Regions from separate parts of the Tateyamaria sp. GN1-10 genome, predicted to be linked through region 1. Evidence: riboswitches for the same ligand, from Rfam matches in the RefSeq annotation. Region 1 holds a riboswitch; each other region holds the start of a gene.
What was found. A riboswitch is a leader RNA that binds a small molecule or an ion and turns the genes downstream of it on or off. The one in region 1 is predicted to bind cobalamin.
Positions count from the first base shown of each region.

Region 2: it holds a riboswitch for cobalamin, as region 1 does, so the genes downstream of both, ACZ1HN_RS18100 (energy-coupling factor ABC transporter permease) here and ACZ1HN_RS12485 (DUF1636 family protein) in region 1, are expected to answer to the same signal.
Region 3: it holds a riboswitch for cobalamin, as region 1 does, so the genes downstream of both, ACZ1HN_RS18025 (DUF1636 family protein) here and ACZ1HN_RS12485 (DUF1636 family protein) in region 1, are expected to answer to the same signal.

Region 1 is NZ_JBVFUR010000004.1:2,146,318-2,156,385, forward strand. Features, by position in the region: gene ACZ1HN_RS12460 (CBS domain-containing protein) at 1-428, shown strand, start outside; gene coaD (pantetheine-phosphate adenylyltransferase) at 509-1,000, shown strand; gene ACZ1HN_RS12470 (FecCD family ABC transporter permease) at 1,038-2,027, opposite strand; gene ACZ1HN_RS12475 (ABC transporter substrate-binding protein) at 2,090-3,025, opposite strand; gene ACZ1HN_RS12480 (ABC transporter ATP-binding protein) at 3,034-3,816, opposite strand; gene ACZ1HN_RS12485 (DUF1636 family protein) at 3,813-4,217, opposite strand; cobalamin riboswitch at 4,322-4,536, opposite strand; gene gap (type I glyceraldehyde-3-phosphate dehydrogenase) at 4,670-5,674, opposite strand; gene ACZ1HN_RS12495 (hypothetical protein) at 5,818-5,961, opposite strand; gene gap (type I glyceraldehyde-3-phosphate dehydrogenase) at 6,036-7,037, opposite strand; gene ACZ1HN_RS12505 (DUF808 domain-containing protein) at 7,243-8,217, shown strand; gene ACZ1HN_RS12510 (hypothetical protein) at 8,261-8,518, opposite strand; gene tkt (transketolase) at 8,631-10,068, opposite strand, start outside.
Region 2 is NZ_JBVFUR010000004.1:3,232,701-3,242,768, reverse strand. Features, by position in the region: gene ureE (urease accessory protein UreE) at 1-380, opposite strand, end outside; gene ACZ1HN_RS18145 (hypothetical protein) at 397-567, opposite strand; gene ureC (urease subunit alpha) at 790-2,550, opposite strand; gene ACZ1HN_RS18135 (carboxymuconolactone decarboxylase family protein) at 2,918-3,313, opposite strand; gene ACZ1HN_RS18130 (cyclase family protein) at 3,313-4,134, opposite strand; gene ACZ1HN_RS18125 (urease subunit beta) at 4,165-4,470, opposite strand; gene ACZ1HN_RS18120 (LPXTG cell wall anchor domain-containing protein) at 4,467-4,631, opposite strand; gene ACZ1HN_RS18115 (urease subunit gamma) at 4,652-4,969, opposite strand; gene ACZ1HN_RS18110 (urease accessory protein UreD) at 4,957-5,790, opposite strand; gene cobF (precorrin-6A synthase (deacetylating)) at 5,889-6,632, opposite strand; gene ACZ1HN_RS18100 (energy-coupling factor ABC transporter permease) at 6,687-7,364, opposite strand; cobalamin riboswitch at 7,417-7,606, opposite strand; gene cobA (uroporphyrinogen-III C-methyltransferase) at 7,667-8,386, opposite strand; gene ACZ1HN_RS18090 (cobyrinate a,c-diamide synthase) at 8,383-9,690, opposite strand; gene cobM (precorrin-4 C(11)-methyltransferase) at 9,683-10,068, opposite strand, start outside.
Region 3 is NZ_JBVFUR010000004.1:3,217,544-3,227,611, forward strand. Features, by position in the region: gene ACZ1HN_RS17985 (proteasome-type protease) at 1-166, shown strand, start outside; gene ACZ1HN_RS17990 (5-carboxymethyl-2-hydroxymuconate isomerase) at 255-647, opposite strand; gene ACZ1HN_RS17995 (cobyric acid synthase) at 670-2,118, opposite strand; gene ACZ1HN_RS18000 (hypothetical protein) at 2,216-2,368, shown strand; gene ACZ1HN_RS18005 (metal-dependent hydrolase) at 2,386-2,841, opposite strand; gene cobO (cob(I)yrinic acid a,c-diamide adenosyltransferase) at 2,843-3,454, opposite strand; gene ACZ1HN_RS18015 (HAD family hydrolase) at 3,526-3,978, opposite strand; gene ACZ1HN_RS18020 (hypothetical protein) at 3,921-4,133, opposite strand; cobalamin riboswitch at 4,224-4,442, shown strand; partial or broken gene ACZ1HN_RS18025 (DUF1636 family protein) at 4,527-4,826, shown strand; partial or broken gene cobW (cobalamin biosynthesis protein CobW) at 4,903-5,975, shown strand; partial or broken gene cobN (cobaltochelatase subunit CobN) at 6,000-9,231, shown strand; partial or broken gene ACZ1HN_RS18040 (cobalamin biosynthesis protein CobG) at 9,291-9,398, shown strand; gene ACZ1HN_RS18045 (hypothetical protein) at 9,357-9,518, opposite strand; gene ACZ1HN_RS18050 (cobalamin biosynthesis protein CobG) at 9,523-10,068, shown strand, end outside.

The DNA of each region.
Region 1 (10,068 bases):
TGCACCAGATTCTCAAATCCAAATCCGATGACGCTGTTGTTACGGTGAAACCCGGCACGCAGGTGTCCGAAGCGGCGAAGATCCTTGCCGAGCGCAGGATCGGGACAGTCGTCATCTCAACAGATGGGCTAACCGCCGAGGGTATCCTGTCGGAGCGCGACATCGTGCGGTTTCTGGCCAAGCGGGGTGGAGCCATCCTGAACGAGCCGGTGGACAACTTCATGACGTCGAAACTGGTGACATGCCAGCGCGACGACAAGGCGGACGATATCTTGGCCCAGATGACGGAAGGCCGATTTCGCCACATGCCCGTCGTCGAGGACGGACAACTTGTGGGCTTGATCACCCTCGGCGACGTGGTCAAGGCGCGGCTGACCGAGCTGTCGATGGAGAAGGAAGCGCTTCAAGGCATGATTATGGGCCACTGACCAGACGCTTGCGTCGTGTTTGCTTGCAATCGCGTGTCTGAAATGCTGCATTGCGGCCAAGACGACTGACGGAGCCGCCAATGCGCATCGGCCTTTACCCTGGCACCTTCGATCCCATCACGCTGGGGCACATTGATATCATTCGGCGGGCCAGTCCCATGGTCGACAGGTTGGTGATTGGCGTTGCCATCAACCGCGACAAAGGGCCTTTGTTCTCATTGGAAGAACGCGTGGCAATGATCGAGGCCGAATGCGCGAAGTTGAGCGCGCAGACGGGGACCGAGATTGTCGCCCATCCCTTTGAAAACCTGTTGATCGATTGTGCTCGTGACGTCGGAGCACAGCTTATCATTCGTGGACTGCGGGCCGTTGCCGATTTTGAATACGAATTCCAGATGGTCGGCATGAACCGCCAGCTTGATAACAGCATCGAAACCGTATTCCTGATGGCCGAAGCCGAACACCAGGCGATTGCATCCAAGCTGGTCAAGGAAATCGCCCGCCTTGGGGGCGATGTCAGTAAATTTGTGACACCGCTTGTGAATGACGCGCTGGAACAGCGGTTCGGTTGATCTGGATCTTTCGACACGTTTGTCGAGGGAACTTTACCTAGCCCACGCGCCGTCGCAGCAGCCAGACAAAGAAGACACCACCAATTAGCCCGGTGATGACGCCAATTGGCACCTCGTCGGGCGCCATGAATGTGCGCGCAAGAACATCGGCCCAGATCAGGAACACGGCACCCAGTAGGGCAGAAGCAGGTAGAACGCGCGCATAGTCGCCCCCGACGATCAGGCGCACGATGTGTGGCACCATCAGGCCAACAAAACCGATGATGCCGGAGAAGGCCACCATGACACCGGTGATCAGCGCGCCCACCACGAAAACGGAGAGGCGAAACCGAGCCACGGGGATACCCAATGTGGATGCTGTTTCATCTCCGATGGTCATGGCATTCAGGTTGCTGGAGTTGAACCGCAGGTAAGCGCCGCCTGCGACCAGGATTGCAAATGGAAAGACAAGCTGGCCCCACTGGGCGAGGCCAAGCCCACCCAGCATCCAGAACACTACAGTATGGGTTGCGCGCGGATCACCAAGAAAGATCAGCATGTTGGCCAGTGACATGACGATGAAGGACACGGCAACACCTGCGAGGATCAGACGATCTGCGCTGGTTGCCGAGGCAAACTGGGACACCGCCAGCACAAGCAGCGTCGCTGCGAGCGCACCAAGGAAGGCCAAAAGCGGTACGGTGAGCAGGCCCAGAAACAGACCCGTATGCAGCAAGGCCAGAATGGCGCCAAACGCGCCGCCGGCAGAGATGCCCAGAAGATGGGGATCGGCCAGCGGGTTGCGCGTAACGGCCTGCAGGCTGGCCCCGACCATTGCAAGTCCGGCCCCGACACAACAGGCCAGAAGCGTGCGGGGAAAGCGGATGTCCCACACTATCGCCTCGCGACCCGAGGACCATGCCACGGGCACCCAGTCGGGCGATATCTTGCTAGCGACTACGCCCCAAACCACCGACATCGGGATCGGAATCGCACCCAGGCCAATAGCTGCAGAAATGGAAAGGACCAGAACAGCAAAGCTCACCATGATCGCGAACGGGCGCGTCAAAGTGCGGTTTTTTACAGCTGCATTGGTTCTCTCCATGCGGATCACTCCACGCGGAATGCGGCGGCGAGCGTCTTGACCGCGTTGATGTTGCGGGGACCCGGTGTTGCCTCGACATATTCCAAGGTGACGAAGCGATTATTTTTGACTGCATCAATCTCGGCAAAGGCGGGGTTGGACATCATGAAGGCGCGTTTTTCCTCAGCTGTGACCTCACCGTAATTCACGATCACAATGATTTCGGGATTGCGCTCAACCACCGCTTCCCAACCGACGGTGGCCCAACTTTTTTCAAAGTCATTCATGATGTTGGCGCCACCCGCTGCTTCGATCAGGGCGTTGGGCATGGCATAGCGCCCTGCCGTAAATGGCACATCTTCACCACTGTCATAGACAAAGACACGGGGGGCCGCCTCAAGTGGCTCTAGCTCCGCCGTAAACCCCTCCAGATCGGCGCGGTAGTCTGCGACCAATGCTTCGGCCTTGTCAGAAACGTCAAAAATCGCACCCAGGTTCAGCAGGTCGTTGTACATGTCGTCCATGCTGGCGGCATCTTTGTCGCCGATGTGAATGCAGCTTTCCGTCAATTCGTAGACGTCGATGCCAAAGGGCGCGAGCGTTTCGGGTGTAACGTCGCCCCCAACCTTTATGCCGTAGTTCCAACCGGCAAAGAAGAAGTCTGCGTCTGCGCCTATCAGCACCTCTTTGCTGGGGTATTTTGCGGACAGTTCTGGCAGCGCTTCGATGCCCGCCGTCATCTCTTCGTCCAGTGTTTTCCAGCCCGAAATACCTGTGTAACCGACCATCCGGTCTGCAAGGCCAAGCACAAGCATCATCTCGGTCAGGTTTACGTCGTTCGAGATTGCAGCCTGTGGCGGGGCATCGAAGGTGACAGTACGGTCACAGCTTTGCACCGTGGTTTGTGCGAATGCGCCGGTGGCGCACAGGATGGCGATGAGGGTGGTGAGTGTGAATTTCATTGGGGGCCCTATGTCGGCAAATGGAATGAAAAATGTTTGGTATCGCTTGGGCTCAGCCGCTCGCGCCGCGCATCGACACGGAATGCGGATGACACCTGTGCTTCGGTCAGCACCTGATCGGGAGGGCCAAAGCCCTTGGTGTGGCCATTCTCAAGAAGCAGGATGGCGTCACAGGTCTGCGCGGCCATGTTCAGGTCGTGCAGCGAGACGATGATGGTGAGGTCAAGCTGGCGGATCAGTGCCAGCACCTCGAGCTGATGACGGATATCAAGGTGGTTGGTCGGCTCATCCAGCACCAGGACCTGCGGTTCCTGCGCCAGTGCACGGGCCACCATAACCCGCTGCCGTTCTCCACCTGACAGTGTTGCCACGTCCCGATCCGCGAAATCCTGAAGGTGCAACTGCTTGATCGTGCTTGCGACGATGCCAGCATCTCGTGCGCCGCTGGCGGAAAACCCGGCGCCGTGCGGTGTGCGACCCAGTGTCACGACCTCGCGCACTGTCAGTCCAAAGGAAGAGACCTGTTCCTGCAAGACCGCCGCCACACGTTGCGCCGCCGTGCGCGGCGGGACAGACCAGATGTCTTTGCCAGCGATGCGAATTTGGCCGGTCGAAGGGCGGTAGTAGCGGTAGATCATCCGCAGCAGCGTTGATTTACCAGCCCCGTTTGGCCCAACGACACCCAGAACCTGCCCAGCCTGAACGTGAAAGCTGGTCGGTTTCAGCAGCGGGGCCGAGCCACGCTGTGGTGTCCAACTGACGTTTTCGGCAACAAGATCAGCGGCGCTCATGACGCCCGCACGTTGCTGTCTTCCAGCGCGATGATGGCGGCCGGGACCCGGGCAAGTGTTGATGTGCGCAATTTTCCGGGGCGGTCCACTGATGAACACCATCCGTCGTCCATCTGTGCATATTGCCGGGCAAATGCCATGAGGTCGTCTATGTCTGTGTCCGCTTCGATATCCCCAAACAGGTAAGTGGCCTTGCGGGTGCCATGATAGGCAACGGTGCAGGGGCGATCGCATCCGGCCATGCAGGCCACGCCAGAGATTTCAAACTCGTCCGTGATGCTGTCGCCCGCCGCGGCAATCGCAGCGCGCAATTTTGCAATCAGTTCATAGCCGGGTCGGCAATTGCTGCCCTTGTGCCGACAGGATGTACATATCGTGATCTTCTGTGGTGGTTGGCCCATGTCGCCCTCCGCGATAGTTCGAGGCGTACGGCAGACATGTCACTTTTGGCGGGTCGTTCCGCAAAAACCATCATGGCTTCCTGTCCGGACGCCCCGTCCGGGTTGAAGTTACATCGATGATGGCAGGTCTCCTGACTCGCGGGTCCGGGCTTGCCCGATCCTTCCCGAACGCAGGCGTTCAGTGGTGATCATCGGGGTCGCTCACCGCTCACAGTTGCGGGGGCAGTTACGGATTTGGCACCAATCGGCATCCTCACCGTATTCCCTTTTCATCCCGGTTAGCCGTCGGCATCCGGGAACCATCGCAAAAAACGATCTGCTAGAAACAGGGGCGCGTCAAGCGGGAAAGATCGAGTGGCCACTCGGATATCTGCGTTGTGTCGCGGGGCCGGGGCTGCAAACAAAAAAGGCGCCCATGTGGGGCGCCTTTTCGATCTGTGGTGCGATAAAGGTCAGAGGTAGTTGCCCATCTCAACCGCTGTGTCACCCATGCGGTTCGAGAAACCCCATTCGTTGTCATACCAGCTCAGGATACGGACCATGTTGCCATCCATGACCTTGGTCTGGTCGGTGGCAAAGATCGACGAGTGCGGATCGTGGTTGAAGTCCATCGACACCAGTTTGGCGTCCGTTATGCCCAGCACACCTTTCAGTGGGCCAGCGGCGGCGGCTTCGGTCATGGCTGCGTTAATCTGCTCAACGGTCACGTCGCCATTCACCTCAACCGTGAGGTCGACACAGGATACGTTCGGTGTGGGGACGCGGATCGCCACACCGTCCAACTTGCCGTTCAGTTCCGGCATGACCAGACCAACGGCCTTGGCTGCCCCGGTCGAGGTGGGGATCATCGACAGCGCCGCAGCGCGGGCGCGGTAGAGATCCTTGTGCATCGTGTCCAGCGTTGGCTGGTCGCCGGTATAGCTGTGCACGGTGGTCATGAAGCCGCGCTTGATGCCGAACTGGTCATGCAGCACCTTGGCGACGGGCGTCAGGCAGTTGGTGGTGCAGGAGGCGTTCGACACAACCACATCGTCACCCGACAGGGTGTCATGGTTTACACCATAGACGATGGTTTTGTCGGCGTTCTTGCCGGGGGCAGAGATCAGCACGCGGCTGCTGCCGTTCTCAAGATGCGCCTGACACGCCTCTTTCGAGGTGAAGATGCCGGTACATTCCATCACGATGTCTACATGGCTCCAAGGCAGGTCGGCGGGGTTGCGCTCTGCCGTGACCTTGATGGGGCCATGGCCCACGTCGATGCTGTCGCCTGCGACGGTCACCGTCGCGGGGAAGCGGCCGTGCACGCTGTCATATTGCAGCAGGTGGGCGTTGGTCTCGACCGGCCCGAGGTCGTTGATCGCGACCACCTCGATATCTGTCCGACCGCTTTCGACGATCGCGCGTAGCACGTTGCGCCCGATGCGCCCGAACCCGTTGATTGCAACTTTGATGGCCATGGTATCCCCCATGTCTGGTGTCAGAATGATGTCTGAACGCGGCCCCGAAGCTGAGGGGAGCGCCGTTACCGCTAACAAATGCAAAGCGACGCGATTGTCAACCGGGGATGCCGGTCAAATCGGTGCGACATGTCGGGCGCGGGTCAGCGCCAGAACGCGATCCACTCCAGCAGCTCAGCGAATTTCTTGCCCAGGAAAATGAGGTGTTCCTTACCATACAGCATCACATCCAGGGTGATCGCGCCGATGATCAGCAGGGCAAGGACAAGGGCGATGCGGTTGGTCATGGGGCTGCGTCACAAAGAAAAAGGGCAGGGCTGTTGTGACAGCCCCACCCGATGCTTGCAACCTGTAGAGTTGTTCAGGTCAGGCGACCCATGGCAACCGCGACATCTGCCATGCGGACCGAAAACGCCCATTCATTGTCATACCATGCCAGCACGCGCACCATTCGGTTGCCCACCACCTTTGTCTGGTCGGGGGCAAAGATGGACGAGTGTTCGGTGTGGTTGAAATCAACGCTGACCTTCTGTTCGTCATCATAGGCCAGCACACGACCCATGGGGCCGGCTGCAGCCTCGGCCATGGCGGCATTGACCTCTTCGACGGTCACGTCGCGACTGGCTTCAAATGTCAGGTCCACGGCGCTCACATTCGGCGTGGGCACGCGCATGGCGGTGCCATCGAGCTTGCCTGCGAGGTTCGGTAGGACTTCGCCCAGAGCCTTGGCAGCACCGGTCGAGGTTGGGATCATGGCCATCGCCGCGGCGCGGGCCCGGTATAAATCGTCGTGCCGACGGTCCAGTGTCGGCTGATCGCCCGTGTAGCTGTGGATCGTGGTCATCACACCGCGTTCGATGCCAAACGCGCGGTCCAGAACCTTGGCCAGTGGGGCAAGGCAGTTCGTGGTACACGACCCGTTGGAAATCATCCGGTCATTGGCGGCGAGCTGTTCGTCGTTCACGCCGAAGACAACCGTCTTGTCCACGTTTTTGCCCGGCGCCGACAGCAGCACTTTCTTAGCGCCGCGGTCCATGTGGACCTTGGCCTTTTCGCCGTCGTTGAACTTGCCCGTGCATTCCAGCACCACGTCCACGCCGGTCCAGTCCAATTCATTCATGTCGTAGGTGGACATCATGCGGATCGGCCCACGGCCCAGATCCATCGTATCGTTGGTCAGTTTCACCTCGTTTGGGAAACGACCGTGCACGCTGTCATACTTGATCAGGTGGGCGGCCGTTTCCAACGGCCCCGTGGCGTTCACAGCCACCACGTCGATGTCGTTGCGCAGCGACGTTGCAATATGGCTGAGGGTGCAGCGCCCAATGCGTCCAAACCCGTTAATTCCGACTTTGATGGTCATGTTTCCGGTCGTCCTTCCGCTGGGGCAGCTTGAATGTCGCGAGCGTGATAGCCGCTACGCCGCAATGAGAGAAGGGGAAAAGAGAATATTAATCAGAGTGTTAGCGATAAACGTGTTCCATTGTATGCAGTTCGCGCTAACAGTATGCGGAACCGCCACACTGTGTTATGCGCTAACGTAAGGACAAAACGAGGGAACGGGCGAAATGAGCGGACTTTTGGCTCTTTTGGACGACGTTGCGGGAATCGCCAAAGTGGCGGCCGCATCGGTGGATGATGTGATTGGGCAGGCGGCCAAGGCAGGGGCAAAGGCGGCTGGCGCTGTGATCGACGACGCTGCGGTGACGCCGAAATACGTTGCGGGCTTTTCAGCTGACCGCGAATTGCCAATCATCTGGCGTATCGCCAAGGGGTCGTTCAAGAACAAGCTCGTGTTCCTGTTGCCCATCGGTCTGCTGCTGGCCAACTTCGCGCCTTGGGCCATTCCGCCGCTTCTGATGCTGGGCGGAGCCTATTTGTGTTTCGAAGGGGCGGAGAAGGTGGCGCATGTGCTGGGGTGGGGCCATGGGCACGATGATTACCCAGGCAAAGAGACTGAAGTTCAAGACCCGGCGCATCTGGAAGAGCAGAAGGCCCAAGGTGCCATCAAGACCGATTTTATCCTATCGGCGGAGATCATGACGATCTCACTGGCAGCCATCCCCGAAAGCAATTTTTGGATGGAAGCCGCGACGCTGGCGGCGGTGGCCATCATGATTACAGTGGCGGTCTATGGATCCGTTGCATTGATCGTGAAGGCGGATGACGCTGGCCTCGCCATGGCAAACAATGGTCGCCTTGGCCTGACACGCGCGCTGGGGCGAGGGCTGGTCAAGGTGATGCCAGGCTTTATGAAGCTGCTGACAATCGTCGGAACGGCAGCCATGCTGTGGGTTGGTGGGTCCATCATCGTGCACGGTTTGGCAGAAATGGGTTGGCACACACCGGAAGAGATAATCTATGGCCTCGGCAAATCGGCGGGAGCCATGGTCGAGGGGGCGTCGGGCTTTGTGTCTTGGATCACCAAGGCTGGCGTTGATGGAATCTTGGGCCTTGCCTTGGGCTTTGCACTCATTCCGGTTGGAGAAAAGATCATCACGCCGATCTGGCGCGGCGTGTCTGCATCGCTTTCGCGTGCCTGATCATTAAGCTAAGTACAGTTTTCCTGGCGCGGGCGATCTGATGTCAGACCGTTTCCGCGTGCGGCTTGGGACTGATCTTGGCGTCCACCATCGAGTCCTGAGATTCTGCCGCAGAAGACATGGGCAGGGCGGGATCACACGTATCTTTTCTAAGCGAAACAAGCATAGTCATGGCAACGGTCAAAGCCGCGCCGCCGAACGAATAGATAAGCAGGGCAACCCACCAACTGGCGCCCATTGCCAAAGCTGTTATTGCCCCACCGGCGGCCAGAATTGTGGCTATGATCAATATGCCAATCACGCGTGCCCTATTGTTTGCGCTCACTCTCCAAATACGTGTGTGCCAGTTTCCACACCTGGGACACTAATAACAGCACAAAATTTCAACCGGGGCGTTAACGGCACTCATTCGCTCACATAAGCGCCTTTGCCTTCTTGACCACTATTTCCGCCGTGATGCCGAATTTTTCGAACAGGACGTCGGCAGGCGCGGATGCGCCAAAGTCGTCCATACCCACGAAATTCGCCTTGTTGGCCTTGCCACGTTCGCCCAGCAGCCAACGATCCCAGCCCTGACGCACCGCTGCTTCGATGCCGATACGAGCGGCTCCCGCAGGCAAGACTTTGCGGCGATAGCTCTCATCCTGCTGTGCAAACAACTCCATGCAGGGCATGGATACGACACGTGTACCGATACCGGCATTTTGCAGGGTTTCACGGGCTTCGAGTGCGATAGAGACCTCTGAACCTGAGGCAATCAGAATCACCTGGCGCTTACCTTCCGCCTCAGCCAGCACATAAGCGCCCTGGGCCGTCATGTTCTTCAGCTTGTGCTCTGTGCGTACTGTCGGCAGGCCCTGACGGGTCAGGGACAGGACCGACGGCGTTTCAGTGGATGACAGCGCAAGTTCCCAGCTTTCAGCGGTTTCCACCGCATCGGCGGGGCGAAACACCATGGTATTGGGCGTGGCCCGGCTGATGGCCAGGTGCTCGACCGGCTGGTGAGTCGGGCCATCTTCGCCCAGGCCGATGCTGTCATGGGTCATGACGAACACCGTCGGGATTTTCATCAGGGCCGCCAGACGCATGGCGGGGCGGGCATAGTCAGTGAAGCACATGAACGTGCCGCCATACGGACGGATGCCACCATGCAGCGCCATGCCGTTCATTGCGGCGGCCATGCCGTGCTCACGGATACCCCAGTACACATAGCGACCGCCACGGTTGTCGGTGTCGAACACACCCAGATCGCCCGTCTTGGTGTTGTTCGATCCGGTCAAGTCAGCCGAGCCGCCTACGGTTTCAGGCATCACCGGGTTGATGACTTCAAGTGCCTTTTCAGATGCCGCCCGCGTCGCCAACTTGGGCGCGCTTTCCGACATCTGCTTTTTGAACGCTTTGATGATAGCCGACAGCTTCTTGGGCACCTCACGGGCGAGGGTCCGGTTGAACTGAGCCTGCTTTGAGCCTGAAATGGAGGCAAACCGCTCTTCCCAGGCTGCGCGCGCTTCGGCCCCACGGGTGCCGATGGCCTCCCACGCGGCTTTGACATCGGCGGGCACATCGAACGGTCCGGTGGTCCAGCCATATGCCGCCTTGGCGTCCTGCAACTGCGTCTGGTCGGTCAACGCGCCGTGGCCTTTGGACGTATCCTGTGCCGCATGACCCAGTGCAATATGCGTCTTGCAGGCAATCATGGTGGGCTTTTTCTGTGTCTTCGCCTTGGTGATCGCGGCGTCAATTGCCTCCGGATCGTGGCCGTCAATCTCGATCACGGCCCAGCCTGCAGACTTGAAGCGCTGCGGCTGGTCGGTGTTGTCTGCCAGTGATAGCGGCCCGTCAATCGTGATG
Region 2 (10,068 bases), 1.1 Mb from region 1:
TCCACCACTTCGCGTGTGGTTGCCCCGATTTTGGCCAACATGTCGGCCATGACGTGATCGCGCTGGATCAGCAGGCGATCCGCTTCGATCTGGCAAGGGGTGTGGCGATTGCCGATGTGCCACGCGATACGGTGCAGGTTTTCGCCGGTGACTTCCAGAAGGGGCTCAGGGGCGGCCTCGATCATGATCTCGGATTTGTCCGTGGCGATGAGCGCACCGCCATGGTCGAGCGATGTGGTCTGGGGCAGGTCAACCAAGAGCTGAGCACCGGAGGCAAGTGTCAGGACTTTGCGCCGCAGAAAGCGGTCTTCGTAGGTGAGCGACACGTGGTCGCTCACCTGACCGTGAGTGTGACTGTGGTAGTGTTGGGCTGTCAGCATGGGGTGACCCCCGCGCTTACGACCAATCCCCGTTGATCATGATCTGATGCGCCGCATCGCGTCGCTTTATTCCGCGGGCTTTCAGTTCCGCATCCGTCAGGGCGTAGACCGCCTGTGTTTGCGCCAGCGCGCCATGCGGTAGGCTGATGGAACTGATGAAGGCAGCGAGCCGCTGAAAGAGGGTCATGGGACACCTGTTTTGTTTCTCCTTCTGGCATGTAGGCGATGTTTTGCTGCGCGGTCAGATGTGCGCACGCATAGCCGCATTTCTTGAGGCGCATGATTTCAGATTTCTTCAGCGTGGCGAGGGTAGCCCCCGGCCGCGGGTAGCGGAGTAGCCCCCGCCCATGGGGGCGGTCGGGGGCTGCCCGGCTTGAGGCCGGGCGTGACGGATAAGGGCTGGTTCGCCTCAAAACAAGAAATACCGCTGCGCCATCGGCAAAACCTCTGCCGGTTGACAGGTTAGCAATTCGCCATCCGCCCGCACCTCGTAAGTCTCAGGATGCACCTCGACATGCGGTGTTGCATCGTTCAGCTTGAGGTCCTTCTTACCGATGTTCCGGGTGTTCTGAACCGCAACCGTGTCCTTCGCCAAACCCAGCGAAGCGCCAATCCCTTCGGCTTGCGCGGCGGCGGACACGAACGTAACGGCGGAGCGTTCGACCGACCGGCCATAGGCCCCGAACATGGGACGGGTATAGACCGGCTGCGGCGTCGGGATGGATGCGTTCGGATCCCCCATCTGGGCGCATGCGATGGTGCCGCCCAGCAGCACCATCTCGGGCTTCACCCCGAAGAACGCGGTGTTCCACAGGCACAAGTCCGCGCGTTTGCCGACTTCGATCGACCCGATCTCGTGGCTGATCCCGTGCGCAATCGCCGGGTTGATCGTGTATTTGGCGATGTAGCGGCGCACGCGCATATTGTCATTGTCGCCGGTTTCTTCGGGCAGCGCGCCGCGCTGCTTCTTCATCTTGTCCGCCGTCTGCCACGTTCGGATCAGCACCTCGCCCACGCGGCCCATGGCTTGACTGTCGGATGCGATGATCGAGAACGCGCCCATGTCGTGCAGAATGTCTTCGGCGGCGATGGTCTCACGCCGGATGCGGCTCTCGGCAAAGGCCACATCCTCGGGGATGGATTTGTCGAGGTGGTGGCAGACCATGAGCATGTCGAGGTGTTCCTCGAGCGTGTTCACTGTGAAGGGGCGCGTTGGGTTGGTGGAGGAGGGGAGGACGTGTTCCTCCCCGCAGATTTTGATAATGTCCGGCGCGTGCCCGCCACCTGCGCCCTCGGTGTGGAAGGCGTGGATGGTGCGGCCTTTCATGGCGGCGACGGTGTTTTCGACAAAGCCGCTTTCGTTCAATGTATCGGTATGGATCATCACCTGTACGTCCATGTCGTCTGCGACTGACAGGCAGCAGTCGATGGCGCCAGGGGTGGTGCCCCAATCCTCGTGTAGTTTCATCGCACAGGCGCCTGCCTTGACCTGTTCTTCCAAGGCGGCGGGGAGGGAGGCGTTGCCTTTGCCCGCAAATGCGAGGTTCATGGGGAAGGCATCAGCGGCCTGCAACATACGGCCCAGATGCCAAGGGCCCGGTGTGACCGTGGTCGCGAGTGTCCCGTGCGCAGGCCCGGTGCCGCCCCCCAGCATGGTGGTGAGGCCGGAGTGCAAGGCGTCTTCGATCTGCTGCGGGCAAATGAAGTGGATGTGGCTGTCAAAGCCCCCGGCCGTCAGGATCTTGCCCTCGCCCGCGATGGCTTCGGTTCCCGGCCCGATAATGATGTTGACGCCCGGCTGCGTGTCGGGATTGCCCGCCTTGCCCACGGCAGCGATGCGCCCGTCCTTCAAGCCCACATCCGCCTTGTAGATGCCCGTCCAATCCACAATCAGCGCGTTGGTGATGACGGTATCGACAGCGCCGTCCGCCCGTGTGACTTGAGACTGCCCCATCCCGTCACGGATGACCTTGCCACCGCCGAACTTGACCTCTTCGCCATAGAGCATGGCGTTGTCACCGCTGCCGCCGGTGGAGGCTTGACCTGCTGCCTCGGCGGTCAGGTCACGCTCAACCTCAATGATCAGGTCCGTGTCGGCAAGCCGCACCTTGTCGCCCGTGGTGGGGCCGAACATGGCGGCGTAGTCGCGGCGGGAGATGGATGTGGGCATGTGTCAACCTTTTGCTGCGTTCAGAAATGCCCGTGCATTGCAGATCCATAAGTATCTGAAAGTCATTGGCTTTCTCGGATTTTGGTAGGGAAAGTGCCGTGCATTGCTCGCCAATACTCGCACCTGTTCAATGACATCATCGCCAATTGAAAAAAGGAAAGCACCCTATGTCGAGCATTGAATTTTGGTTGCAGGCCATCGCCTACACGATTTTCTTTACCGTCATCATCGCAAAATACCGTGGTTGGTTTTGAGGTTTGCACCCGGGCCGCGCAGCGGACCGGATCACGCCCGACCCGCCCCACAGGGCGGGCGTGATACGCCCACCCTCGAGCCGGGCGTGATCCTCTGTTCGGTGCGTGACAGATCATGCCTCAAATACCTCATCCACCGGCACCTGCATCGCTGTCACCAGCCCGTTGGTCTGCATCGCTATGCCGATAACGCTCATCAACTCTCCATGCTGCGCCAGCGTCATCCCCTTGGCATTGGCCGCCGCGGTATGGGAGTGGATGCAGTATTCACGCCCGTTCGCCACGGACACGGCGATATAGAGCATCTCCTTGACCAGCGGATCGAGTTCCCCCGGACCCATCACCTCTTTCAACCGCGCCCAAGTGGACGCCAGCAGCGCCGGATCATTCGCCAACGCCCGCCAGAAGTTATTGATGTAATCCGTGCCACGCATCGCGCGGATGTCGTCAAAGACGGCCAGCACCTCGGTGCTGGCCTCCTCGTCCGATATGAGCGGTACCGTCGCCATCAGATCATTGCAAAGATGCGGGCCGGACCGCCGGTGCCGCCGATATGGTTTGGCGCGCCAACAACAAGCGTCGCCCCGGCAGCGGGCACATTGTCCAGACCGGCCAGGTTCTCGATCCCATAGCGGCCTGATGGCAACCACGCGTAGTGGGTGGCGAAATCAGGAGACGGTCCATGGTCGAGCGATAGTGTATCCACAGCCATGGCCACGGCAGTGGTTTCCTCGAGCAGCATTTGCGTTGCCTCGATATGGAAACCGGGGAAGTGTTTGACGTCATCGGCGTCATTACCGACATAGGCTGCCGCATCGCCGGACTTCGCTGCCCAGCCGGAATGCATGGCGATGCACGCCTTGTCGGGAATGTCGCCATTGGCCGCGATCCATGCCTTCAGATCATCGGGTGTCACTTGGGCATCGGCATCCTCTGCCGCTTTGGCCGCGATATCCACGACACAGAGTGGGATGACCAGATCGCTCACCGGTATCTCGTCCACCGATGTGCCATCTGCGGAAAAGTGCAGCGGCGCGTCGATATGGGTCGCCGTGTGCTCGTTAATGGCCAGGTTCATTAGGTTGAATCCGTGTTCCGCAAAGTTGAATTGCTGCTCCATCGAGATGCCGGGTACGCCGAAGAAGGTGGGAAAGTCCGGGCTTAGCTTGTGGGACATATCGACCACACCGCCATGGCCCGCAGCCATGGCCGCGGGTGCCGCCGTCATGCCCACTGTCGCTGCCGCGCCCATCGCCGCGCTGGTCTTGAAAAAGTCCCGGCGCGAGAGCATCCGCTCTTTCACCGCGTTCATCACACATACATCACACATCGTCTTTTCCTCCCTAAGGGTTTGCCCTGCTCAAAGGTCGCCCATCACCTGCTGGTTAAACCCGTATACCTTGCGCGCACCGCCGATCGGGATCAACTGTACGTCACGGGCCTGTCCCGGCTCGAACCGCACTGCGGTGCCCGCCGCGATATCCAGGCGCATACCGCGTGCGGCCTCGCGGTCAAACTCCAGCGCGCTGTTGGCCTCGCCAAAATGGTAGTGGCTGCCGACCTGCACGGGACGGTCGCCTGTGTTCGCCACATGCAGCGTGATGGCCTGTGCACCGGTGTTCAGTTCGATATTCCCGTCTGCCGTGATGATTTCGCCGGGGATCATTTGCGCCTCCATGCCGCTAATGCCGCCCCGACGATCAGCGCGAGGCCCATGGCAACGATCCAGGGCTCCGATCCATGCGGGTGCGCGTGAGCGCCTGAGTGCGCCAAGGCCGGGGTGGCCATGGGCAGCAGGGCGGCGAGGGGGACAAGCGGAGTCTTCATGGATTTTCCTTCGGGGATTGTCAGCGGATGGGATTATGGACGGTGACCAGCTTGGTGCCATCGGGAAAGGTGGCTTCGACCTGCACGTCGTGGATCATCTCGGGCACGCCGTCCATGCACTGGTCGCGGGTGATGACCTGTGCACCGGCCTCCATCATGTCGGCGACCGAGCGCCCGTCGCGTGCACCTTCCACTACCGCATCGGTGATCAACGCGATGGCCTCCGGGTGGTTCAGCTTGACGCCGCGCGCCAACCGCTTGCGCGCGACCTCGGCGGCCATGGCGACCAGCAGTTTGTCCTTTTCGCGGGGGTGAGTTGCATGGGCTAAAGTCTCCAGCAGATGGGCAGGTGACCACCGGTGAGGTGGTCCATAATGGGCAGAAGCGTCTTGCGCAGGTGGTAGCCCGAGGGGGCGAGCGTGCGCAGAACAAGGGTGTCATCCGTCAGCAGGCTGGCCCCACCGGTGTCGGGCAAAAGGGCACGGATGGGGGCCAGATGTGCTTCGGCGTCTGGTGCGATGTAGGTCAGGCTGACCATGGCCGTGGCCCTGCCGCCGATGGCGGCTCGCGACATCTGCGCCGTCATATCGCCCGACAGCGTCCACGCATCCAGCACCAAAGGCGCACCGTCGCGGGTAATGGATACACGGTCCGCAAAATGGCCATGCACCGTGTCTTCGCCCATGGCGATGCGGCCGACGCACATCGGCTCAACGATCAAGGCACGGGCGGTTGGGGCAAGATTGCAGGACAGCCGCCGGGTCATGGCGCAGCCGTCAAAGATCAGCGTTTCCTGCGGCAACCACCAAAGCGTTGCGTCGTCTTCGGCGGTAAGGCGGGTCTCGACCCGCCCGACCTCGCCCGGTTGCGCGCGGTAGGCGCGTTCGCAGGCCTGCGTGGTCATCGTAAGATGCGTGCCGGCCCCGGCAGTGGCTGCGTAATCAAACCTGTCCCCGCCCGTCACACCACCGGAGGTGTTCAACAGCACCGCCGTCAAACCGCGGGTGGCGCGCGGAAAGACCACCTTGGCCGCGCCTTTCTGATACAGTCCGTCAATGACCGTTTGCCCTCCCACCGGCTTGGTCGATAGGCGCACTGACCCGATGGCGCGTGGTTGCGCGCAGGTTGTGGCAGCAGTCAGGGGCAGGTGGGCAGTCATTCGGTTTCGTGGTCGTTCATACCCTTCGATATGACCACTGCGAAACGTGTTCGGCCAGCCTCTGACCCCGGCCTGCGTTCTATTCCTGTGCGGATCGCCTATTTTTCAGGCAGTTTTCGCAGCAGATAGGTATCCATGATCCAGCCATGGGCCGCGCGGGCCGTGGCGCGGCGCTCCACAATGCGGTCCGAGGCATCGGCCAATCGCCCATGATCAAGGATCTGTTCCGGCATGCCCAGGTAGGCCCCCCACCAGATGTCGTATGCGTCGCCATCAAGAGTCTTGAAGGTGCAATCGCCATCCAGCATCACCACCAGCGTTTCGCATCCGTCAGGCCAGCCGTGGTCGCGCAGACGCCGCCCGGTCGAGATCGTGACAGGCGCGTTCAGGGTATTAAGCGGAATGGCATGAGCCGCTGTCAGGGCCTGTATCGATGTGATCCCGGCCACCACACGGACCTCCGGCAATGGGTCCAATCGAGCCGCGATGCGCAGGGTGCTGTCATAAAGCGACGGGTCACCCCAGACCAGCAGCGCGACCTTCCGGGCGGCGGGATATTGCGCCATAGTGGCGGTCCAAAGCGCTGCAATCTCATCATGCCAAGCGTCGACGCGGGCGATGTAGGGTAGGCTGTCATCCCGAACAGGCATGTCAAAGAGGGCGATAGGCGCGTCATCGCGCAGATCGGCAATGATCTGTGTCCGCAGATCGGCCAGATCGGATTTGCCGTCCCCCTTGTGCGGAATTAAAAACAGATCGGCCTCGGCCATCACGCGCCGGGCCTCTCCCGTCAGGTGATCGGGATTTCCGGTGCCGATGCCAATCAAGAAAAGCTGGGTCATGGTGTAAAAAGGGCCGCGCGGTGGCGGCCCCTTCCTTATTCCTATGTTGCGGGATCAAGCCGCGTCATGCAGTCGGTTGGTGAAGATGCCACTGCCTTGCGTGCCGCGCAGCGCCTTGGCGCCCGCCAGAACGGCCAGATCGGCGATGGGCTCGATCAGGATGACCAGCAGATAGGCACCACCGAAGGCCAGTACAGATTGGATGTTCTCGGCACCGACGCCTTGGCCGTAGATCGCCCAGAACGCGACCCAGGCCACAACACCACCTTGGTACACGGCGGACATCTTCAGCACTTGGGCATAGTCGAGATCCACATAGGCCGTTGCGTTCGGTACAATGCGCTTGGCCAGCGCGTGTACAGCGAACAGCGGGAACAGCAGGGTGGTCATGTTGACAAAGAACATGGGCATGTCGGACGGGGCAAAGAACGTGCCCTGCATCAGCAGGCCGAACACGAGGCCGAAGGCAGCGGCGGCAGGGCCGAGCAGCAGGAACAGGGTTGTGCCAAGGATGAAATGCACCTCAGAGACGCCAACAGCGAAATGCGGCAGCACTTCGAAGAACACGAACGTGCCCACGGTCGCCATCACGGCGCGCAAAATGAAGGACGGCACGCTGTGCTGTTTCAGGTCCTCGGCGGCCAGTTTGAAGGAATAGCCCGCGGCAGCTGCGGCAGTGCCGTAGGCCAGTGCCATTTTCGCGCCATCCACGACGCCCGGTTCGATATGCATCTCTCTGTCTCCTCGCCACCAACCCCGGCGGCATTATGGCCGGTGACCCGGCAAGTTTCATTTGTCGATGGCAGGTCTCCTGACTGCCGGGTCGCTGCGGGGCCGGACCTTCCCAACCCCATCTTGGGGCCAGTGGTTCATGCCGGGCCGCTCGCCGGTCACAGTTGCGGGGGCAGTCCGGGATTTTCACCCGGTTCCCTTTTCAGACCCCTTTCGGGGCCACCATCGTCAATCCACGTTTACAATGATTCCCCAGCGGGACAAGTCCGGATGCGGCATTTGACGACGCGGAAAGGGCGCGCTCAGCTTTCCGCAAGCGCGCCGTACAAGATCAGGGCAGGGGCATCACTAACACCCCGGCCCAGTTCCTCGGCCAGTTCCGAAACCGTTGTGCGGTGCAGCTTCTGCGCGTCGGTGGACACACCCTCGGCCAGAAGCGCGGGTGTATCAGCGGGCAGCCCAGCCTGCATCAACATCTCCGCAAAATTGGGAAAGGTGCGCTGACCCATGAACACAACCGTTGTGGCCTGCGCGTCGGCAAGGGCCGCCATGTTCAGGTCCTCGGGCAAGGCGCCGCGCACATCGTGGCCGGTGACAAATTGAACTCTACGCGCTGTCAGCCGCCGGGTCAGCGGAATGCCTGCTGCCGCCGCAGCCGCACAGGCTGACGGCACACCGGGAATGATCTCGAATGGGATGCCTGCGGCCTTCAGAGCCTCTGTTTCTTCTTCCAACCGCCCGAACGTGCCGCCATCGCCGGATTTCAGCCGGACGATGCGCTGACCCTCGGTTGCGTAGTCAACGAGCAACTGGCTGACATGGTGCTGCTTGGGCGATGGGCGTCCGGCCCGTTTGCCCACACCCACAAGGTCTGCACCGCTGCGCGCATGGCCGAGGATGGGACCCGCACTCAGGTCATCGAACAGCACAGCATCCGCGCGCTTCAGCCGATCCACGGCCTTGAGCGTCAAAAGCTCGGGGTCGCCGGGACCGGATCCCACAAAGCTGACAAACCCGGTCATGCCGTTTCCCCGGTGATCAGGTGAAAGAACGTGCCGGTGACATGGCCACGCCGCGACCCGGTCTCAGGCACCGGGTTGCCGTCCGCGTCAGATACCTGGGCCAAGGGCTCATCGGGTTCGTCAAGGATTGTTGTATAGTGAAACTCGTGCCCGCGCAGCGCTGCACCGGCGGCAAAGCCAGGCATGGGCGCGTCCAGCACCGCGCGGCGGTAGCCCAAGTGGAACTTCCGCTTTTCAAAGCTGGTTTCAAGGCCAAACAGACCTGCCATCTCGTGCCGCGTGCCGTCCTTGTCGGTCAGACCGGCACCCAGAACCATATAACCACCACACTCACCGTGAACCGGCTTGGTCTTGGCGTGCTTGCGCAATCCTGAAAGGAACGTGTGTGCTGTCGCCAGTGTGCCACCATGCAATTCGGGGTAGCCGCCGGGCAGCCAGACCAGATCGGCGTCTGGCTCGGGCGCTTCATCGGCCAGCGGAGAAAAGGGCAGGACTTCGGCCCCCGCCGCCCGCCATCCTTCCAGCAGATGCGGGTAGGTAAAGGAAAACGCGGCATCGCGAGCCAATGCTATCCGTTGCGCGGGTGGTGTCGGCAGCGGATGCGTATCAAGGGCCGGACCGGCTTGCGCCACGGCCCTGATCGCATCAAGGTCCACGTTTTCGCGCAGGAAGTCGGCGTATCCCGCGATCGCTGCTTCAAGATCGGGATGCTCAACCGCTTGAATAAGTCCAAGGTGGCGCTCGGGCAGCTTCAGATCGCCGCGCCGGGGCAGACAGCCCAAAACCTTTACTCCTGCGCGTTCCATACCCAACCGGGTCAGCCGTTCGTGCCGGGGACTGGCGACCCGGTTCAGGATCACACCGGCAAAAGGCAGGTCTGGGTTGTAGCTTTTGAACCCCAGCGCTGTGGCCGCTGCCGATTGGGCCTGTCCGCCCACGTCGATGACCAGAATAACGGGCCAGCCCATGGCGAGTGCGGTTTCGGCGCTCGACCCAAAGCCCGACTGGCCGCGCGTGGCGACACCGTCGAACAGGCCCATGGACCCTTCGGCCACGCAGATATCGGCCCCCTGTGATTGCGCCGCGACGCCGCCCAGCAGGTTGCCGTCCATCGCCCATGTATCGAAGTTGAACGAGGCACGCCCGGCGGCTGCAAGGTGAAAGGCCGGGTCTATATAGTCTGGCCCGCTCTTGTAGGGCTGCACGACCAATCCGTCATCGCGCAACGCGCGCAGCAGGCCCAGCATCACCGTCGTCTTGCCCGTGCCTGACGCGGGGGCTGAGATCATAAGGCCATTAGTCATCGCCATGACTCCAGCTGGCCCATGGACTGTCCGCGCTTTGCGGGCGGTAGCGGCGGTCGTAGTCCGTTGAATACAAACAACTTTCGTCGAACCCCTCGGCCCCGATGGCCTGTCCGACAAGGATCAGGGCCGTGCGGCTGATGCCGTCGTTCATGGCGTCTTTCAAGGTGGACAGCGTGGCATGGATGATCTGCTCGTCTGGCCAGCTTGCCCGGTAGACCACCGCCACAGGGCAATCCGCTCCATACGCCGGTGTCAGGTCTGTGATGACTTGATCCAAATTCCCGATGCTCAGATGGATCGCCAGCGTCGCGCCGGTCGCCGCGAAGTTCGCCAGCGTTTCACCTTCGGGCATGGATGTGGCGCGGCCCGGTGTGC
Region 3 (10,068 bases), 1.1 Mb from region 1:
AGTGGGCCTGCCACTTGATTACTTAACCTATGATCGCGACAGCCTGTCTATCACCCATGCCGAGCGGATCAAAGCGGATGACCCCTATTTCCAGACGGTTTCGAATGGATGGGGGCAAGCGCTGAAGGTCGCCTTTGATCAATTGCCTGAATTTGCCTTCAAGTGATCCCGCAGGCGCTGCGCGACGACATATTTTAGGGGGCTCCGCCCCGCCCTGCGGGCTCCCACGTGGTATTTTCAGTCAGAAGAAACTTCTAGTGCATGTCCGGCGGCAAGTAGTTGCGGATCGAGCTGGTTTTGCGGCTGTGGTTTTGGTCGATCTCTCGAAGTTCAAGTGACAGCATGAAAGGCTGATGCGCCATGTAATCTGCGGTGAAGGCCTTTGCCGCCTCAAAGACCGCATCCGTTGCCAGCGTTTTCTGGTCCTCGGTCCGCCCTGCAGCCAACCGGATCACAATGTCGATGAAACTGTGATTTGGATCACCATCTGCGACGACGCTGTGTTGTGCAGCATGTGCGCGCACCCGAATGCCCGCCGCGGGAAACACACCTGTCGCCGCCGCTGCATCCTTTAGCGCAAGGCAAAGGCCGTGCATGTCCAGTTGATCATCAAGATTGGCGGAATAGTCGATCACGATATGAGGCATGTGCGAACTCTGTGCCCCCGCCCTATCGTGCGCAAGCCAAAAGCGCGTCGATGTCGAGATGGGTTTCGAGATGGTCCGCCAATGCATCGAGCGTGACCTCCACGGTATCAGCGTAGGATGCGTTGCCGTGGTTCAGTCCGAACCTCGCAAGCCAAGCCCGCCGAAAGCCATCGTCGCGAAACATACCGTGCAGATAGCTGCCCGCAATCCGTCCATCCGCACTGATCGCACCTTCGTTCTGACCAGCAACCTGCGCAAAGGGACGCGCGCGGTCAGGTCCTTCGCTGCGTCCGATGTGAATTTCGTATCCTTTAAAAGCTTGCCCTGTTGGCACATGGACCGCCTCGATGGTGGTCAAACGCTTGTCATCGGTCATCATGGTCTGGACATCCAGCAATCCGATCCCATCCGTGGCGCCGGCCGGCCCTTCAATGCCTTCGGGGTCATCTACCACGCGACCCAGCATCTGGAACCCGCCACAGATCCCTAAGACAGCCCCACCGCGCCGCGCGTGGGCACGGATATCCTCGTCCCAGCCCTGGTCCCGCAGAAATTGTAGATCGCCCCGCGTCGATTTGCTGCCCGGGATGATCACCACATCCGTGTCCGCAGGCAACGGTTGGCCCGCATGCAGCATGGTCAACCGCACCCCCGGCTCCTGTGCCAACGGGTCAAGATCATCGAAATTCGCGATACGGGACAGCTTGAGGCACACGATGTGCAAGCCATCCGGGCGGCGCGGTGTCGCGATATCCAGCGCATCCTCTGCTGGCAGTTTCCAGGCATCCGAAAACCAAGGCACCACGCCAAAGCCACGCCACCCTGTGTGTTTTTCAATCAGGGCGTAACCATCGTCAAACAGGCGCGGATCACCACGAAAGCGATTGATCAGAAAGCCCTGGATCAGTGCGGCGTCTTCCGGATCAATCACAGACTGCGTTCCCACAACCTGCGCAATCACCCCGCCACGGTCGATGTCACCGGCCAGGATCACCGGGCAGTCGGCGGCGCGGGCAAAGCCCATATTGGCGATGTCGCCCCGGCGCAGGTTCACCTCGGCCGGGCTGCCTGCCCCTTCGACGAGCACTAGATCGTGTTCCTGCTTCAACCGACCAAAGCTGTCTAGAACATGCTCCATAAGCTGCGGCTTCAACGCCGCGTATTCGCGGGCCTGTACGGTGGTCACGCGCTTGCCCTGCACCACGACCTGGCTGCCCACATCCGTCTCAGGCTTCAGAAGCACCGGGTTCATGTCGGTATGCGGTTCCAACCCGCAAGCCATGGCCTGCAGCGCCTGGGCGCGGCCAATCTCGCCCCCGTTGGTCGTCACGGCGGCATTGTTCGACATGTTTTGCGGCTTGAAAGGGGCGACGGACAGGCCTCGGCGCTTTGCCGCGCGGCACATACCCGACACCAGCATCGACTTGCCGACATTCGAGCCCGTGCCTTGAAACATGAGGGCTTTCGCCATGATACCTCCATCCTGACATCGCAGAAATGCCAGATTCGTCGCGCAAGCTGATGCGACGATCACTTACATGACACCACACAAACGAAACGGAAAGATCATGTTGGATTTCACAAACACACCCGAACGCCGCAAGCGCGCGGCCAAGGCGCGGGCGCGCAAAACAATGATCCTGATGGGGCTGGCAATCGCTGTGCCAGCAGCAGCTTGGGCAATTGATCTACAAAGCCTGCGATTGCTGACAAGCGGCTGAGGGTTTCAGCCATCTCTTCATGTTCGGCGCGCACTTGCGAAGAGCAGCAGCGCAGCAATGCAGAGTGCGATTTCGACCGCAAAGGTCCAATGCAGTAGGAATGACAACACCCAATGCGCTTGGGTGGCAGGCACAATGACAAGCGGCGTGGCTTCATCCAAAACTGGCCAAGCCCATGCGACTTTGCCAGCGATGCTATCAAGAGCAAGATGTAGCAGCGCACCCAATCCAAGGCCTACAACAACGCTTCGCCGGATAGTGACACCGATCAGAAGCACAACCGCCCAGACCAATGGTCTATGTGTCAGATAGTCGTGGTGATGTGTCTGCTGACCATCGACGAGGAAAAACCACAGGATATCCACGTCCGGAATCACGCTACCAACGATAACCCCCGAAAAAACGGTGGTCGCACCCAAGGCAGCAAATGCCCGCGCAGCGAGATAGCCAGCGGCCAAATGGCCAACGATCACATTAAAACTCCACGCCCTTCTGCGCCTTCACGCCCAGATCTTTGAATGGGTGCTTCACCAACGTCATCTCGGTCACGAGGTCCGCAGCCTCTATCAGTTCGGGCTTCGCGTTCCGGCCTGTCAGCACCACATGCGTCATCTCGGGCTTTTCTGTCATCAGGAAGTCCACAACCTCGTCGATGTCCAGATAGTCGTAGCGCAACGCGATATTGATCTCGTCCAACAGAACAAACTGGACTTCGGGGTCCAGGATCTGCTCCTTGGCAATCTTCCAGCCGTTCTCAGCCGCCGCGATGTCCCGCTCGCGGTCCTGGGTTTCCCAAGTGAACCCCTCGCCAGAAACAAAGAAGCGGCACTCATCCGCGAACCGATCCCGCAGGAACGTCTTTTCCCCCGTATCCCAATTGCCCTTGATGAATTGAACCACCGCACACGGCATGCAGTGTGAAATACAGCGCATGATCATCCCGAAGCCAGACGAGGATTTGCCCTTGCCCGGCCCGGTGTGGACCATGATCAGGCCCTTTTCCTCGGTCTTGGTCTCCATCATCTTGTCGCGGGTCGCCTTGATCTTTTTCATCTTGGCGTTGTGGCGTTCGGTGATGTCGTCCATGGCGTCCTCCGGTATCTGTCGGGCAAGTGGTGCCACTATTTGCGCGGCGCTGCCAGAGGCGTTTATTGCAATCACCCCACGCGGTCCAGAAACGGCGCAAGACCATCGCGCGTGTCATCGACGAAATGGTAGGCCTGCCAGCCCCGCGCCTTTGCAGCCTCGACGTTCCTTTTTGAATCATCCACCAGCACATGTGCCGAAGCAGATACGCCGGTCCAATCCTCGATCAGCGCGAAATAGGCGTCCTCGGGCTTCGCACACCCCATGCGGCCAGACGCAAAGACCCGCTCGACCCGTTTCGCAAATCCCATCTCTGTTTCGATATACGCCGCCCGGCGCGCTTCGTTGTTCGTGCCAATCACGTGGCGGAATGATGAATGGTCCAAGTGTTTCAAGACTGCCGGGTCGAGACGTGCATCTTTGGTAAACCAATACGCCAGAAAGGCATCTACATCGATCTCTTGCTCTAACTGGGCGATCCACCCAGATACGGCATCGCGCAGGTCCCGCTCACCGCGGATGATGGCCGAATATGCTCGGGTCGGAACAGATGCTCTTGCAAGCTTTCCACCGGAACGCCCCAATCGTCAGAGAGCGCGTCTGCCCAGACAAAACGACCATCCACGATGTTGCCGTTCAGAACACCGTCGAAATCCCAAACAATAAAGCGATCCGCCATGACAAACTCCGAAACCTCGAATTTGGCCAACCGTAACGCGACGCCCCATGGTGCACCATCGCGTTCCCGCTTGACTCTGTTTCGCGGCCCGCGCACTACGGTCGAGTTGGTGCTCGGGGTCCGCTCCGGGTGAAAAGGGAATGCCGCGCAAGATTTTCGCAGAAAAATCTCGCAAACGCAGCCGCCCCCGCGACCGTGACCGGAGAGGTTGCCCCACGCCACTGGCCAAGCGCCGGGAAGGCAGGGTAGCCGACAAGGGAGACCTTGATATCCGCAAGCCGGGAGACCTGCCAGCAGACGTGACGAAACCGGACGGGGTGTGCCGGGTGTCGGGAACCAACGGCCCCCTCGCCGCCCGCCATCTGCCATGCTGTCCCCTGACAGGGAAAGAACATGGCCGATTTGCCCCCCGTGGAACTCTTGGTCTGCGTGAAATGCCGCCGCGAGTTGGAAGTGCCCAAGGACGGCACCCGCCCTGGCGAAGCGCTACATGCCGAGCTTGCCAATCGCACCATGCCCGAAGGCGTGACCCTGAAGGCCGTTGAATGCCTGTCCAACTGCTCCTCCGGCTGCTCGGTCGCCGTGCGTGGTGGCGCGCAGCGCTGGACCTATGTCTACGGCAACCTGATGGAAGACCGCGACGCCGACATGGTGGTTGAAGGCATCGGCAAATATGCCGCCACCTCCGATGGCATCGTGCCGTGGCGCGAGCGCCCCGAACACTTCCGCAAAAACTGCATCGCCCGCATCCCCCGCAGGAGTTCTGAATATGTCTACACCGCACCGAAACCCCAACCTGAACAAAGTCCCCGTCACCGTCATCACCGGCTTTCTCGGCTCCGGCAAGACGACCCTTGTGCGTCACCTGATGCAAAACCCGCAAGGCAAGCGACTTGCCGTGATCGTCAACGAGTTCGGCGATGTGGGCGTGGACGGCGAGATCCTCAAAAGCTGCGCCATTCCCGACTGCCCGGCCGAGAACATCATGGAGCTGGCCAACGGCTGCATCTGCTGCACCGTGGCCGATGACTTCATCCCGACAATCGAGGCACTGATGGCCCTCGACCCGCAGCCCGAACACATCCTAATCGAAACCTCCGGCCTCGCTTTGCCCAAACCGCTGCTCAAGGCGTTTGACTGGCCCGATATTCGCAGCCGCATCACCGTGGACGGTGTGATCGCTTTGGCCGATGCCGAAGCCGTGGCTGCGGGCCGCTTCGCCCCGGATGTGGCGGCCGTCGACGCCCAGCGCGAAGCTGATGACAGCCTTGATCACGAAACACCCCTGTCCGAGGTGTTCGAGGATCAGATCAGCTGCTCCGACATCATCCTGCTGACCAAACCCGACCTTGCAGGACCCGAAGGCATCGCCAAGGCCAAGGCGGTGATCGAGGCCGAAGCCCCCGCCCCCTGCCCGTTGTCGAAGTGGCCGAAGGCGCGGTTGACCCCCGCGTGATCCTCGGGCTGGAAGCCGCCGCCGAAGACGACATGGACGCGCGCCCGTCTCACCACGATGGGCATGACGACCACGAACATGACGACTTTGAAAGCGTCATCATCGACATCCCCGAAGTCAGCGACCCCGCGGAACTGGTTGCCCGCATCGAAGCGATGGCCAAGACGCAGAACATCCTCCGCGTCAAAGGCTACGCCGCCGTCGCTGGCAAGCCCATGCGTCTGCTTGTCCAGGCCGTCGGTGCCCGTGTCCGCCACCAGTTCGACCGCCCGTGGGGGCCGGACGAGGCGCGGCAGGGCCGTTTGGTCGTGATTGCCGAACATGACGACGTGAACGAAGCAGCCATTCGCGCCGCCCTGGTCCAAGTCACCGAAGCCGCCGAGTAACGAAACCGCCCCAAGGCCCCAGCCATGCATGTCGTCTTCCGCGAAAGCCACGGGCTCGAAGAGACCGAGACACCCACCGATCTGGGGCAGACGCCTGCGGATCTGGTGGTGCTGTCGTTCTCGGACAGCGACCTTGGCGCCTTCGCGGCGGCATGGCACCGGGCGGACGGCAAGCTGCCCACGGTACGGCTCGCCAATTTGGTGGGCCTCAAGCACCCTCTGTCCGTCGACACCTATGTCGAACAGACACTTGAAGGGGCCAAGGGCATCCTGATCCGCCTGATCGGGGGTGTGCCCTATTGGTCCTACGGGTTGCAACAGGTCGAAGCACTGTGTCGCGCCAAGGGCATCGCGCTGGCTGTCCTGCCCGCCGATGGGCGGCCCGATACGCGGCTGGATGAAATCTCGACCCTGCCCGTATCCACTCTCCGACGCCTCGCGCATCTCTGTGACACTGGCGGCGCAGTCGCGGCGCAAGCAGCACTTGCACAAATGGCGTTGGCCTCCGGTCTATACGCGGGTCCTGTCAAAGGCTCCAAGGCGCTGCCAACCGTCGGTGCATGGACACCCGAGGATGGCGTGGCCTGTCCGCTGGTGCATGGCGCTGATACCCGCCCCCTGATCATCGTGACCTTCTATCGCGCCTATCTGTCCGCTGCGGACCTGTCACCGATCAAGGCGACGTTCCAAGCCCTGCGCGCCCGTGGCTTCAGCGTGCTCGGCCTCTTCGCGCCTTCGCTCAAAACCCCGGACGCGGCAGCTTGGATGGCCCGCCAGATCGCACATCTGAAACCCACCGCCATTGTCAACGCCACCGCCTTCTCCGGCATCGGCGCAAACGGCGCGTCACCCCTTGATGCGGGCGATGTCCCGGTCTTCCAGATCGCACTCGCCACGTCCACCCGAGAGGCCTGGGACGAGGCAGAGCGCGGCCTTTCCCCCACCGACCTCGCCATGCACGTGGTTCTGCCCGAGGTGGATGGCCGCCTGTTTGCCGGTGTTGCGTCGTTCAAAGAACCGCAGCCGCGCGACGACGACCTGCAATTCGCCCGCTATGCGCACAAGGCCGACACCAAACGCATAGAGATGGTTGCGGACCGGGTGAAAGCGTGGACAGACCTTGCCACGACCCCGGCGAAGGAACGCGCCCTCGCGCTTGTGCTCAGCACTTACCCGGGCAAGGACTGGAACATGGCTCATGCCGTGGGTCTGGATGCGCTCGCCTCGACCGATGCGATCCTTGCCGACTTGCAAAACACGGGCCACAATACCGACCTGACACCCGTCACAAGCGCACTCGAAACCGAGACGATCACTTGGCCGCTCACCGACTACAAAGCAGCGCTGTCAACTCTACCCCAATCGCTACGAGACGACCTGTATGCTGCATGGGGCTGCGCCGACAATGACGCCGACAAGGGCCACTTCCACTTCCCGGCCACCCGCCGGGGCAACGTCCTGGTCGCCCTGCAACCAGAACGCGGCACACCCAACGCGCGGGACGACGACTACCACGACCTCAGCCGCGTTCCCCGCCACGCCTATGTCGCTTTCTACCTCTGGCTCCAAAGCCAAACCCAAGCCCTGATCCACATCGGCGCGCACGGCACGCTCGAATGGTTGCCGGGCAAGTCCGTTGCGTTGTCGGATAAATGCTGGCCCGAGGCGCTGACCGGCACCCTGCCGGTCATTTACCCCTTCATCGTGAACGACCCGGGCGAAGCCGCCCAAGCCAAACGCCGCATCGGGGCTGTCACACTTGGCCACCTGCCCCCCCGATGAAGGACAGCGCCACACCCGACAGGTTCATCCGGCTCGAAACCCTGCTCGATGAATTTTCCAACGCCGATGGCCTCGACCCCAAGCGCCGCGACCGTCTGCAAGACGACATCCGGGCCGAGGCGCAGGCCATCGGGGTCGAAAATGACCTTGGCCTCGACCGCGCCAGCTGTTCGGCAGAGGCGATCACCCGCATCGACCGCTTCGTCTGCGATATCAAGGAAAGCCAGTTCGGTGAAGGGCTGCACATCTGGGGTCAAGGGGCTGACACCGAGCGCAGCGCCTTGATCGACGCGCTCAATGGCAAGCGCATCGCCGGTGGCCCCTCCGGCTCCCCCATCGTGGGCGGAGCGACGTGCTGCCCACGGGCCGCAATCTCTACACCACCGATCCCCGTTCGGTCCCAACCCGCGCCGCCTATGCCCAAGGCGTCAAACTGGCCGAGGAATTGGTCCGCCGCCACTTGCAGGAAGAAGGCGACTGGCCCCGTGGCCTGATCGTCGACCTTTGGGGCTCCGCAACGATGCGCACGGCGGGTGAGGAATTCGCGATGGCCCTGCACCTTCTGGGCGTGAAACCGGTCTGGGACCAGGGTTCCGAGCGCGTCTCCGGCATAGAAGTGCTGCCCATTACCGACCTTGACCGTCCCCGGATCGACGTCACCCTGCGCGTCTCCGGCCTCTTCCGCGACGTATTCCCCACGCTCTCGGCCCTCTTTGCCCAAGCCGTCCGCGCGCTCAGCCAACGCGACGAGGCTCCCGACTGGAACCCCTACGCCGGCACGATGCCGGATGCCCGCGTCTACGGCCCCGCTCCCGGCAGCTTTGGCCTTGGTATGGGCGGAGACATAGAGACGTTCACCGAGGACGCCCGGGTTGCCGCAGGGCAAGCGTGGCTCGCAGCCAGCGCCTATGCCCTTGACGGCGCAACGGCAACGAAGGATGAAGATGGCATCCGCGCACGCGTCGCCGCAGCCGACAGCTTTGTCCACCTGCAAGACTTGCCAGAGACAGATGTCCTGCTGGCCTCGGACTACGCCGCGCATGAAGCCGGGTTCGCTGCTGCCCAAGCGGTGACCGGAGGCAACGCCGCCCTTTATCACCTCGACACGACGCAACCCTACCGCCCGCGCGCGCGTACCCTGCCCGAGGAAATCGCCCGCGTCGTTCAGGCCCGCGCGACGCAGGCCCAGTGGCTGCGCGGCATGATGCGTCACGGCTTCCGCGGCGGAGCCGAGATCGCCGCCACGCTCGACCACATGGCCGCCTTTGCCCATCTCGCGGGGGTCGTCGGCCCCCACCTCTTCGACGCATACCATGACGCCACTCTCGGTGACCCCGAGGTGGCAGCCTTCCTGCAAGACGCCAACCCCGGCGCGTACCAGGCGATGCAGGACCAGTTCGCAGCACTCGACGCCGCAGGCCTCTGGCACACCCGCCGCAACTCGATCCGCGCTTCGCTCGAGGCGGCACAATGACAGTCAAAGGCTGGTGCCCCGGCGCATGGCGCCCGATGATGTCAGGTGACGGGCTGATCATGCGTATCCGCCCTCGTTTGGCACGCCTTACCCGCGAGCAGATCCTCGGCCTCTGCGCCCTGTCGCTAAGCCATGGAAACGGCATCATCGACCTCACCAGCCGCGCCAACTTGCAGATGCGCGGCATTGCGGAAGACCAGCACGGCAACGTCCTGACAGCCCTCCAACACCTCAACCTGCTCGATGCCACGGCCGAAGACGAGATCCCGGCGCAACATCGTCGTCACGCCCATGTGGCAAACGGGCGACCTTACCACGCGTTTGCACGCGGCCTTGCTCAATGCCCTGCCCGACCTGCCCTACTTACCTCCCAAGATGGGCGTTGCCATCGATGCGGGAACGGGCCCCGTTCTGTCCGACACGTCCGCCGATTTCCGGTTTGAACGGGCGGACACAGGCGATCTCATCCTGCGCGCTGACGGTGCACACAAAGGCAAGCGCGTCTCGGAACAGAACGCCCCAACAGCGCTGATCAAACTGGCGAAATGGTTCGTCGCATCCGACGGCGTCGCCGCGGGCCGGATGTCCAAGCATCTGAAAACCAGAACGTTTCCAGACACGTGGCAGGATACTAAACCATCGCCCGCCACGGGTTCCATCACCCCCGGCGCGGTAACCGGCGGATTTGTCTACGGCGCGCCTTTTGGCAGCATCGATGCGCGTGCCATGACCAGACTAATCCAGGACAGCCAAGCGACCGCCCTTCGCGTCACCCCCTGGCGTACCTTCTTGTTGGAAGACGCACAGCCCTGCGATACGCACGGATTTGTCACCAGC